One region of the Paenibacillus sp. 1-8 genome, then DNA from elsewhere that is predicted to be linked to it. Evidence: a T-box and tRNA genes for the amino acid it is inferred to sense, from the RefSeq annotation. Region 1 holds a T-box; the other regions hold tRNA genes.
The links. The T-box of region 1 lies ahead of tyrS (tyrosine--tRNA ligase). A T-box ahead of a tRNA ligase gene usually reads a tRNA of that ligase, here a tRNA-Tyr.
Positions count from the first base shown of each region.

Region 2: it encodes a tRNA-Tyr, which carries the amino acid that the T-box ahead of tyrS (tyrosine--tRNA ligase) is inferred to sense. The anticodon was not compared.
Region 3: it encodes a tRNA-Tyr, which carries the amino acid that the T-box ahead of tyrS (tyrosine--tRNA ligase) is inferred to sense. The anticodon was not compared.

Region 1 is NZ_CM149995.1:3,295,345-3,297,572, reverse strand. Features, by position in the region: gene AC0WRU_RS14960 (transglycosylase domain-containing protein) at 1-508, opposite strand, end outside; T-box leader at 644-912, shown strand; gene tyrS (tyrosine--tRNA ligase) at 978-2,228, shown strand, end outside.
Region 2 is NZ_CM149995.1:4,420,532-4,422,759, forward strand. Features, by position in the region: partial or broken gene AC0WRU_RS20395 (MFS transporter) at 1-313, opposite strand, end outside; tRNA gene AC0WRU_RS20400 (tRNA-Leu) at 411-489, opposite strand; tRNA gene AC0WRU_RS20405 (tRNA-Cys) at 501-574, opposite strand; tRNA gene AC0WRU_RS20410 (tRNA-Gly) at 587-658, opposite strand; tRNA gene AC0WRU_RS20415 (tRNA-Gln) at 666-740, opposite strand; tRNA gene AC0WRU_RS20420 (tRNA-His) at 753-825, opposite strand; tRNA gene AC0WRU_RS20425 (tRNA-Trp) at 848-921, opposite strand; tRNA gene AC0WRU_RS20430 (tRNA-Tyr) at 929-1,014, opposite strand; tRNA gene AC0WRU_RS20435 (tRNA-Thr) at 1,020-1,095, opposite strand; tRNA gene AC0WRU_RS20440 (tRNA-Phe) at 1,118-1,190, opposite strand; tRNA gene AC0WRU_RS20445 (tRNA-Asp) at 1,230-1,306, opposite strand; tRNA gene AC0WRU_RS20450 (tRNA-Met) at 1,332-1,405, opposite strand; tRNA gene AC0WRU_RS20455 (tRNA-Val) at 1,433-1,508, opposite strand; tRNA gene AC0WRU_RS20460 (tRNA-Glu) at 1,578-1,649, opposite strand; tRNA gene AC0WRU_RS20465 (tRNA-Ser) at 1,667-1,758, opposite strand; tRNA gene AC0WRU_RS20470 (tRNA-Asn) at 1,762-1,837, opposite strand; rRNA gene AC0WRU_RS20475 (23S ribosomal RNA) at 1,904-2,228, opposite strand, start outside.
Region 3 is NZ_CM149995.1:514,834-517,061, reverse strand. Features, by position in the region: gene AC0WRU_RS02400 (PAS domain-containing sensor histidine kinase) at 1-498, shown strand, start outside; tRNA gene AC0WRU_RS02395 (tRNA-Gly) at 610-680, opposite strand; tRNA gene AC0WRU_RS02390 (tRNA-Pro) at 690-763, opposite strand; tRNA gene AC0WRU_RS02385 (tRNA-Arg) at 786-862, opposite strand; tRNA gene AC0WRU_RS02380 (tRNA-Cys) at 889-960, opposite strand; tRNA gene AC0WRU_RS02375 (tRNA-Gly) at 971-1,045, opposite strand; tRNA gene AC0WRU_RS02370 (tRNA-Leu) at 1,052-1,138, opposite strand; tRNA gene AC0WRU_RS02365 (tRNA-Lys) at 1,153-1,228, opposite strand; tRNA gene AC0WRU_RS02360 (tRNA-Gln) at 1,233-1,307, opposite strand; tRNA gene AC0WRU_RS02355 (tRNA-His) at 1,324-1,396, opposite strand; tRNA gene AC0WRU_RS02350 (tRNA-Tyr) at 1,417-1,502, opposite strand; tRNA gene AC0WRU_RS02345 (tRNA-Thr) at 1,507-1,582, opposite strand; tRNA gene AC0WRU_RS02340 (tRNA-Phe) at 1,608-1,680, opposite strand; tRNA gene AC0WRU_RS02335 (tRNA-Asp) at 1,762-1,838, opposite strand; tRNA gene AC0WRU_RS02330 (tRNA-Met) at 1,863-1,936, opposite strand; tRNA gene AC0WRU_RS02325 (tRNA-Val) at 1,968-2,043, opposite strand; tRNA gene AC0WRU_RS02320 (tRNA-Glu) at 2,050-2,121, opposite strand; tRNA gene AC0WRU_RS02315 (tRNA-Ser) at 2,140-2,228, opposite strand, start outside.

The DNA.
Region 1 (2,228 bases):
TGACCTTGCGGTCATCCGTGCGATCCAGATTCAGAAAGACACGACGGGCAAGCTGCTGGGTCAGGGTGCTTCCCCCGGTTTGTACGGATTCATGCAGCGCTTTTTGTTTTATAGCCCGCAGCGTTCCCGACAGATCGACACCTTTATGCTCGTAAAAATGGTTATCTTCAATAGCAATGACTGCGTTAATAACGAGTTGCGGAATCTCCTTAAACGTGACAGGACGTCGATCTTCTTCTGTCCGGAGCTGTCCGATAGGGGAGCCATCATTGAAATAAGCGAAGCCTGTAATGGCATTTTTGTCTATTTCCTGTTCAATCATGGATCTGGAGCGTACAGGCTCGCTTTTCACGATAGAGGCTACATAGCCGGCTGCGGCTCCTCCTGCGAACAGCGCTCCCATAAAACCGATGATGACGACCCACTTTATGACACGGCCGAGCCTCCGCATGGTTGTCCGTAAGCGGGAAGGCTTTGGCTCTGACACATTGTTTTTTTCTTCAACCATTAAGTCTTCCTCCTTTATAACAGCCATTATTATAGCATAAAATTACAAAATGAACCCATATGCTAAAAAGCCTGTCTTTTGGTGTCGTTGACTCTATAAAAGTGGTGTGTTATAAATAGGTCAAAGTAAATATCGTGAAAAGCAGAGAAAGACTTCAGTAGAAGGTGGAATCACGTTGTGCAGAGAGCCGATGGTTGGTGCGAATCGGTAACGACCCTCCTTTGAATTACCGTCTGGAGCTGTCTGGATGAATGGTAGAGCTTTTGCAGATTTGCGAAGCTGACCATAGTAATCCAGTACCGGGTGTAGGCCCGTTATAGGAATGAAGTGAAAGAAACGCTTGTCTTTGGCATACGTTTCTTTAATTAGGGTGGTAACGCGAGCAGCTCCTTCTCGTCCCTTGGGATGAAAGGGGCTTTTTGGTTTGTTTAATATGTAATATTTTGGATAAAAACAGGAGGTATACAGAATGAAGTGGGAAGAAATGAAGCCTGAGCAGCAGGCAGAGGTAGAACGCCAATTAAATGTGATTCAACGCGGTGTGGCAGAAATTGTACCGGAGGACGAGCTGAAGCGTAAGGTTATTAAATCGGTCGTTAGCGGTGAGCCGCTCCAAATTAAATTAGGACTTGACCCATCTGCGCCGGATATTCACATCGGGCATACGGTCGTTATGCATAAGCTGCGCCAGTTTCAGGAGCTTGGTCATCAGGTACAACTTATCATCGGTGATTTTACGGGCAAGATTGGTGATCCGACAGGCAAATCGGAAACTCGTAAGCAACTGACCGAGGAAGATGTCCAGCGCAATGCCCAGACGTATAAGGAGCAGATATTCAAAATTCTGGACCCCGAAAAAACAAAGGTATACTACAATTCCCATTGGTTGGCTCCCATGTCTTTTGCCGATGTGGTAACACTGGCCGCTAAAGTAACTGTCGCACGTATGCTGGAACGGGATGACTTTACGAAAAGATACCAAAACGGCTTGCCGATCAGCATCCATGAATTTTTCTACCCGTTGATGCAAGGGATGGATTCCGTGGAACTCCGAAGCGATATCGAGCTGGGGGGTACAGATCAAAAGTTCAATTTGCTGATGGGCAGAACTCTGCAAAAGGAGTACGGAGTGGAGCCACAGGCCACCATTACGTTGCCACTGCTTGAAGGGCTGGATGGCGTGCAGAAGATGAGCAAAAGCCTGGGCAACTACATTGGTGTCGATGAGGAGCCGAACGAAATCTACGGAAAATCCATGTCGGTTCCTGATGAACTGATGCTTAAATATTTTGAGCTGGCAACAGATTTGAACAATGAGGAACTGGCTGAGCTGGCGGAAGGCATTAAGAACGGTTCAGTGCATCCGCGTGACGCCAAAATGAAGCTGGCTGGAACGCTGGTACGTATGTACCACGGTAAGGAAGCAGAGGAAGCAGCGAAGCAGCATTTTGTGACCGTATTCCAGCAAAGAGCGCTGCCTGACGATATTGAAGAGTTCACTTTGACGGCCGATCATTTGGAAGATGGCGGCATCCGTGTCATCCAATTGTTGACTCATTTGGGCTTTGCGGCTTCCAATGGTGAAGCCAAACGCAGCATTCAACAGGGCTCGGTCAAAATTAATGAAGAGAAATGGACCGATGTAAACGAAGCATACACGCCGCAGGAAGGCGATATTGTGCAAGTGGGTAAACGTAAGTTTGCCAAAATCAAGCTGGGC
Region 2 (2,228 bases), 1.1 Mb from region 1:
CATTGATCATGCCTATTCCCTTGCCTCTTTCCTCCAAACGAGGTCACCTCAGTGACATAGGCCATAATAGAAGGGTAAGCAACGCAACCCCTGCCCCGCCCATGATCCGTGCAACAAACAAGATAGGAATGGAACTCCCAAGTCCAATAACAAACTCAGATAACATGAAGATGAACATCCCAGTAACAATCAACTTTTTGCGTCCATAACGGTCAGACTACTTTCCTGACAATGGTGATAATAAAAGCTGTGTCAGCGCAAAAACAGCAATCATCAGTCCCATCGAGGAACGTTTCATCCCTAGCTCACTTATTATGTATTAAAAATTGCAGCCAGTATTATGATTAAAATCTAAAGAAAAAAGAGTTATGAAATTACTGATATCAGCAATTTCATAACTCTTTTTGGTATACCGGCGAGAGGACTCGAACCTCCACGGTTTCCCACTCGATTTTGAGTCGAGCGCGTCTGCCATTCCGCCACGCCGGCATATATAATTATGGAGGCGCCACCCAGACTCGAACTGGGGATAAAGCTTTTGCAGAGCTTTGCCTTACCACTTGGCTATGGCGCCAAAGTATAACGAAGCGGACGACGGGAATCGAACCCGCGACCCTCGCCTTGGCAAGGCGATGCTCTACCGCTGAGCCACGTCCGCATTAAGATGGCTGGGGATATAGGATTTGAACCTATGCATGACGGAGTCAAAGTCCGTTGCCTTACCGCTTGGCTAATCCCCACTAAAGGTAAAGGGCGACCGATGGGGCTTGAACCCACGAATGCCGGAGTCACAGTCCGGTGCGTTAACCACTTCGCCACGATCGCCGCAAAGACAAAAAAAAAAATTTGGCAGGGGCAGCAGGAATTGAACCCACACCAACGGTTTTGGAGACCGTTGTTCTACCTTTAAACTATGCCCCTATAAAACTGGTGGAGGATGATGGATTCGAACCACCGAACCCGTAAGGGAGCAGATTTACAGTCTGATGCGTTTGGCCACTTCGCTAATCCTCCAAAAATGGTGCCGGCGAGAGGACTTGAACCCCCAACCTACTGATTACAAGTCAGTTGCTCTACCAGTTGAGCTACACCGGCGCATAAATTATTCAATTAAAAGTGGCTCGGGACGGAATCGAACCGCCGACACGAGGATTTTCAGTCCTCTGCTCTACCGACTGAGCTACCGAGCCTTATTCTAAGGCTCTTCGACAAACATTGTATTACTAAAATGGCGGAACTGACGGGATTCGAACCCGCGATCTCCTGCGTGACAGGCAGGCATGTTAGGCCTCTACACCACAGTTCCAAGGGTATTTCCTAAGGGAAATTAATTGCGGGGACAGGATTTGAACCTGTGACCTTCGGGTTATGAGCCCGACGAGCTACCGAACTGCTCCACCCCGCGACAATAATAAGTATTCAATTTTCCAAGTGGTGGAGGCTGAGGGGCTCGAACCCCCGACCCTCTGCTTGTAAGGCAGATGCTCTCCCAGCTGAGCTAAGCCTCCACAACGCAACACTTCACATATTATACCATTAGAAGCTTTTTATTTCAAGCTCTTTTATAGAATAGTTAATGACCCGTAGGGGAATCGAACCCCTGTTACCTCCGTGAAAGGGAGGTGTCTTAACCGCTTGACCAACGGGCCACACAATAAATAATATCTGGCGGAGAGAGAGGGATTCGAACCCTCGAGACGCTTTTGGCGCCTACACGATTTCCAATCGTGCTCCTTCGGCCAACTCGGACACCTCTCCATATGGCTCCCCGAACAGGACTCGAACCTGTGACAACTCGATTAACAGTCGAGTGCTCTACCAACTGAGCTATCAGGGAATAACAGACATTTGTTTCAAGGTTACACCCTGAAAACTGGATCCGAAACTCCATTGCGTCTTATCTTAGGATAAGCCCTCGACCGATTAGTATTGGTCAGCTCCATGCATTACTGCACTTCCACCCCCAACCTATCTACCTCGTCGTCTTCAAGGGGTCTTACATACTGGGAAATCTCATCTTGAGGGGGGCTTCACGCTTAGATGCTTTCAGCGCTTATCCCTTCCGTACATAGCTACCCAGCGGTGCTCCTGGCGGAACAACTGGTACACCAGCGGTACGTCCATCCCGGTCCTCTCGTACTAAGGACAGCTCCTCTCAAATTTCCTACGCCCACGACAGATAGGGACCGAACTGTCTCACGACGTTCTGAACCCAGCTCGCGTACCGC
Region 3 (2,228 bases), 2.7 Mb from region 1:
GATAGTCAGCTTGCCGAACAGCCTAGTCCTACTCTGGAAAAGCTGCGTTCGCAGGTGACTGACATTATTAAGGATGTCCGCGGACTGGCGTGGGAACTTCGCCCCTCAGTTCTAGATGATTTGGGCGTCGTACCAGCCATACGGACCTATATTGAAAACTTCTGTTCTCATTACGGGATTGAGGTGCATTTTCAATGCACTCTACGTAAACGCCTCGATATTCGCAAGGAAATAGCAATTTATCGGATTGTACAGGAGGCATTAACGAATATAGCCAAATATGCAGACGTAGCAGAGGCACATGTCGACGTAGAGGATCAGGGTGAGGTCATACAAGTGACCATTTGGGATGAGGGTATCGGATTCTCTGAGCAATCTCAAGGGAAAGGCGTGGGACTGTTCAGCATGGAGGAACGAGCCAGGGGCGTAGGAGGATGGATCAGCGTAACCTCTGCACCGGAACATGGGACCTCCATCCAACTGACCACTCCTGTGTAAAGATATAGCAGCATAAATAAACAAAAAAAAAGAGAGAGCGCTGTCCCCAGACAGGCTCTCTTTATTTATAAGGTGTCACCACTGAGGCAACAAGAATCCGCTATAGCAAAAAGCGGGTGATGGGAATCGAACCCACGCTACCAGCTTGGAAGGCTGGAGTTCTACCATTGAACTACACCCGCAAATCAGTATCGGGATGACACGATTTGAACATGCGACCCCCTGGTCCCAAACCAGGTGCTCTACCAAGCTGAGCTACATCCCGATATTATACATTTTTAAGAAAATGGCGCGCCCTGAGAGATTCGAACTCCCGGCCTTTTGATTCGTAGTCAAACGCTCTATCCAGCTGAGCTAAGGGCGCAAAATGTAATCCATAATAAGCAGTAAAGGCGCCACCCAGATTTGAACTGGGGAATGAAGCTTTTGCAGAGCTTTGCCTTACCACTTGGCTATGGCGCCGAATGGATAATGGAGCGGACGACGGGAATCGAACCCGCGACCCTCGCCTTGGCAAGGCGATGCTCTACCGCTGAGCCACGTCCGCAAAATATGGTGCGGTCGAGAGGACTCGAACCTCCACGGGGGTTAGCCCACACGGACCTGAACCGTGCGCGTCTGCCAATTCCGCCACGACCGCAAAATAAATATAAATGGTGAGCCATGAAGGATTCGAACCTTCGACACCCTGATTAAAAGTCAGGTGCTCTACCAGCTGAGCTAATGGCTCTTAATGGCTGGGGATATAGGATTTGAACCTATGCATGACGGAGTCAAAGTCCGTTGCCTTACCGCTTGGCTAATCCCCATTAAATGAAAATAAAGGGCGGCCGATGGGGCTTGAACCCACGAATGCCGGAGTCACAGTCCGGTGCGTTAACCACTTCGCCACGACCGCCATAATGATTATGAAAAGACTGGTGGAGGATGATGGATTCGAACCACCGAACCCGTAAGGGAGCAGATTTACAGTCTGATGCGTTTGGCCACTTCGCTAATCCTCCAAAATGGTGCCGGCGAGAGGACTTGAACCCCCAACCTACTGATTACAAGTCAGTTGCTCTACCAGTTGAGCTACACCGGCACATTACTCATTCCCACTTGAAAGGTGGCTCGGGACGGAATCGAACCGCCGACACGAGGATTTTCAGTCCTCTGCTCTACCGACTGAGCTACCGAGCCATATATTGTTTTATATCTGTAATATACAAACCCACATTATATGTAGAATACACAAAAATGCCAGTTATATATTTCATAAAATGGCGGAACTGACGGGATTCGAACCCGCGATCTCCTGCGTGACAGGCAGGCATGTTAGGCCTCTACACCACAGTTCCATAGATAATCCTAAGGAAAATCAATTGCGGGGACAGGATTTGAACCTGTGACCTTCGGGTTATGAGCCCGACGAGCTACCGAACTGCTCCACCCCGCGACATTAAAAGGGAATACTTGTATAACATAAATGGTGGAGGCTGAGGGGTTCGAACCCCCGACCCTCTGCTTGTAAGGCAGATGCTCTCCCAGCTGAGCTAAGCCTCCATACTATGACCCGTAGGGGAATCGAACCCCTGTTACCTCCGTGAAAGGGAGGTGTCTTAACCGCTTGACCAACGGGCCTTAACAATAAATAATATCTGGCGGAGAGAGAGGGATTCGAACCCTCGCACCACTTTCGCAGTCTAACCCCTTAGCAGAGGGTCCCCTTATAGCCACTTGGGTATCTC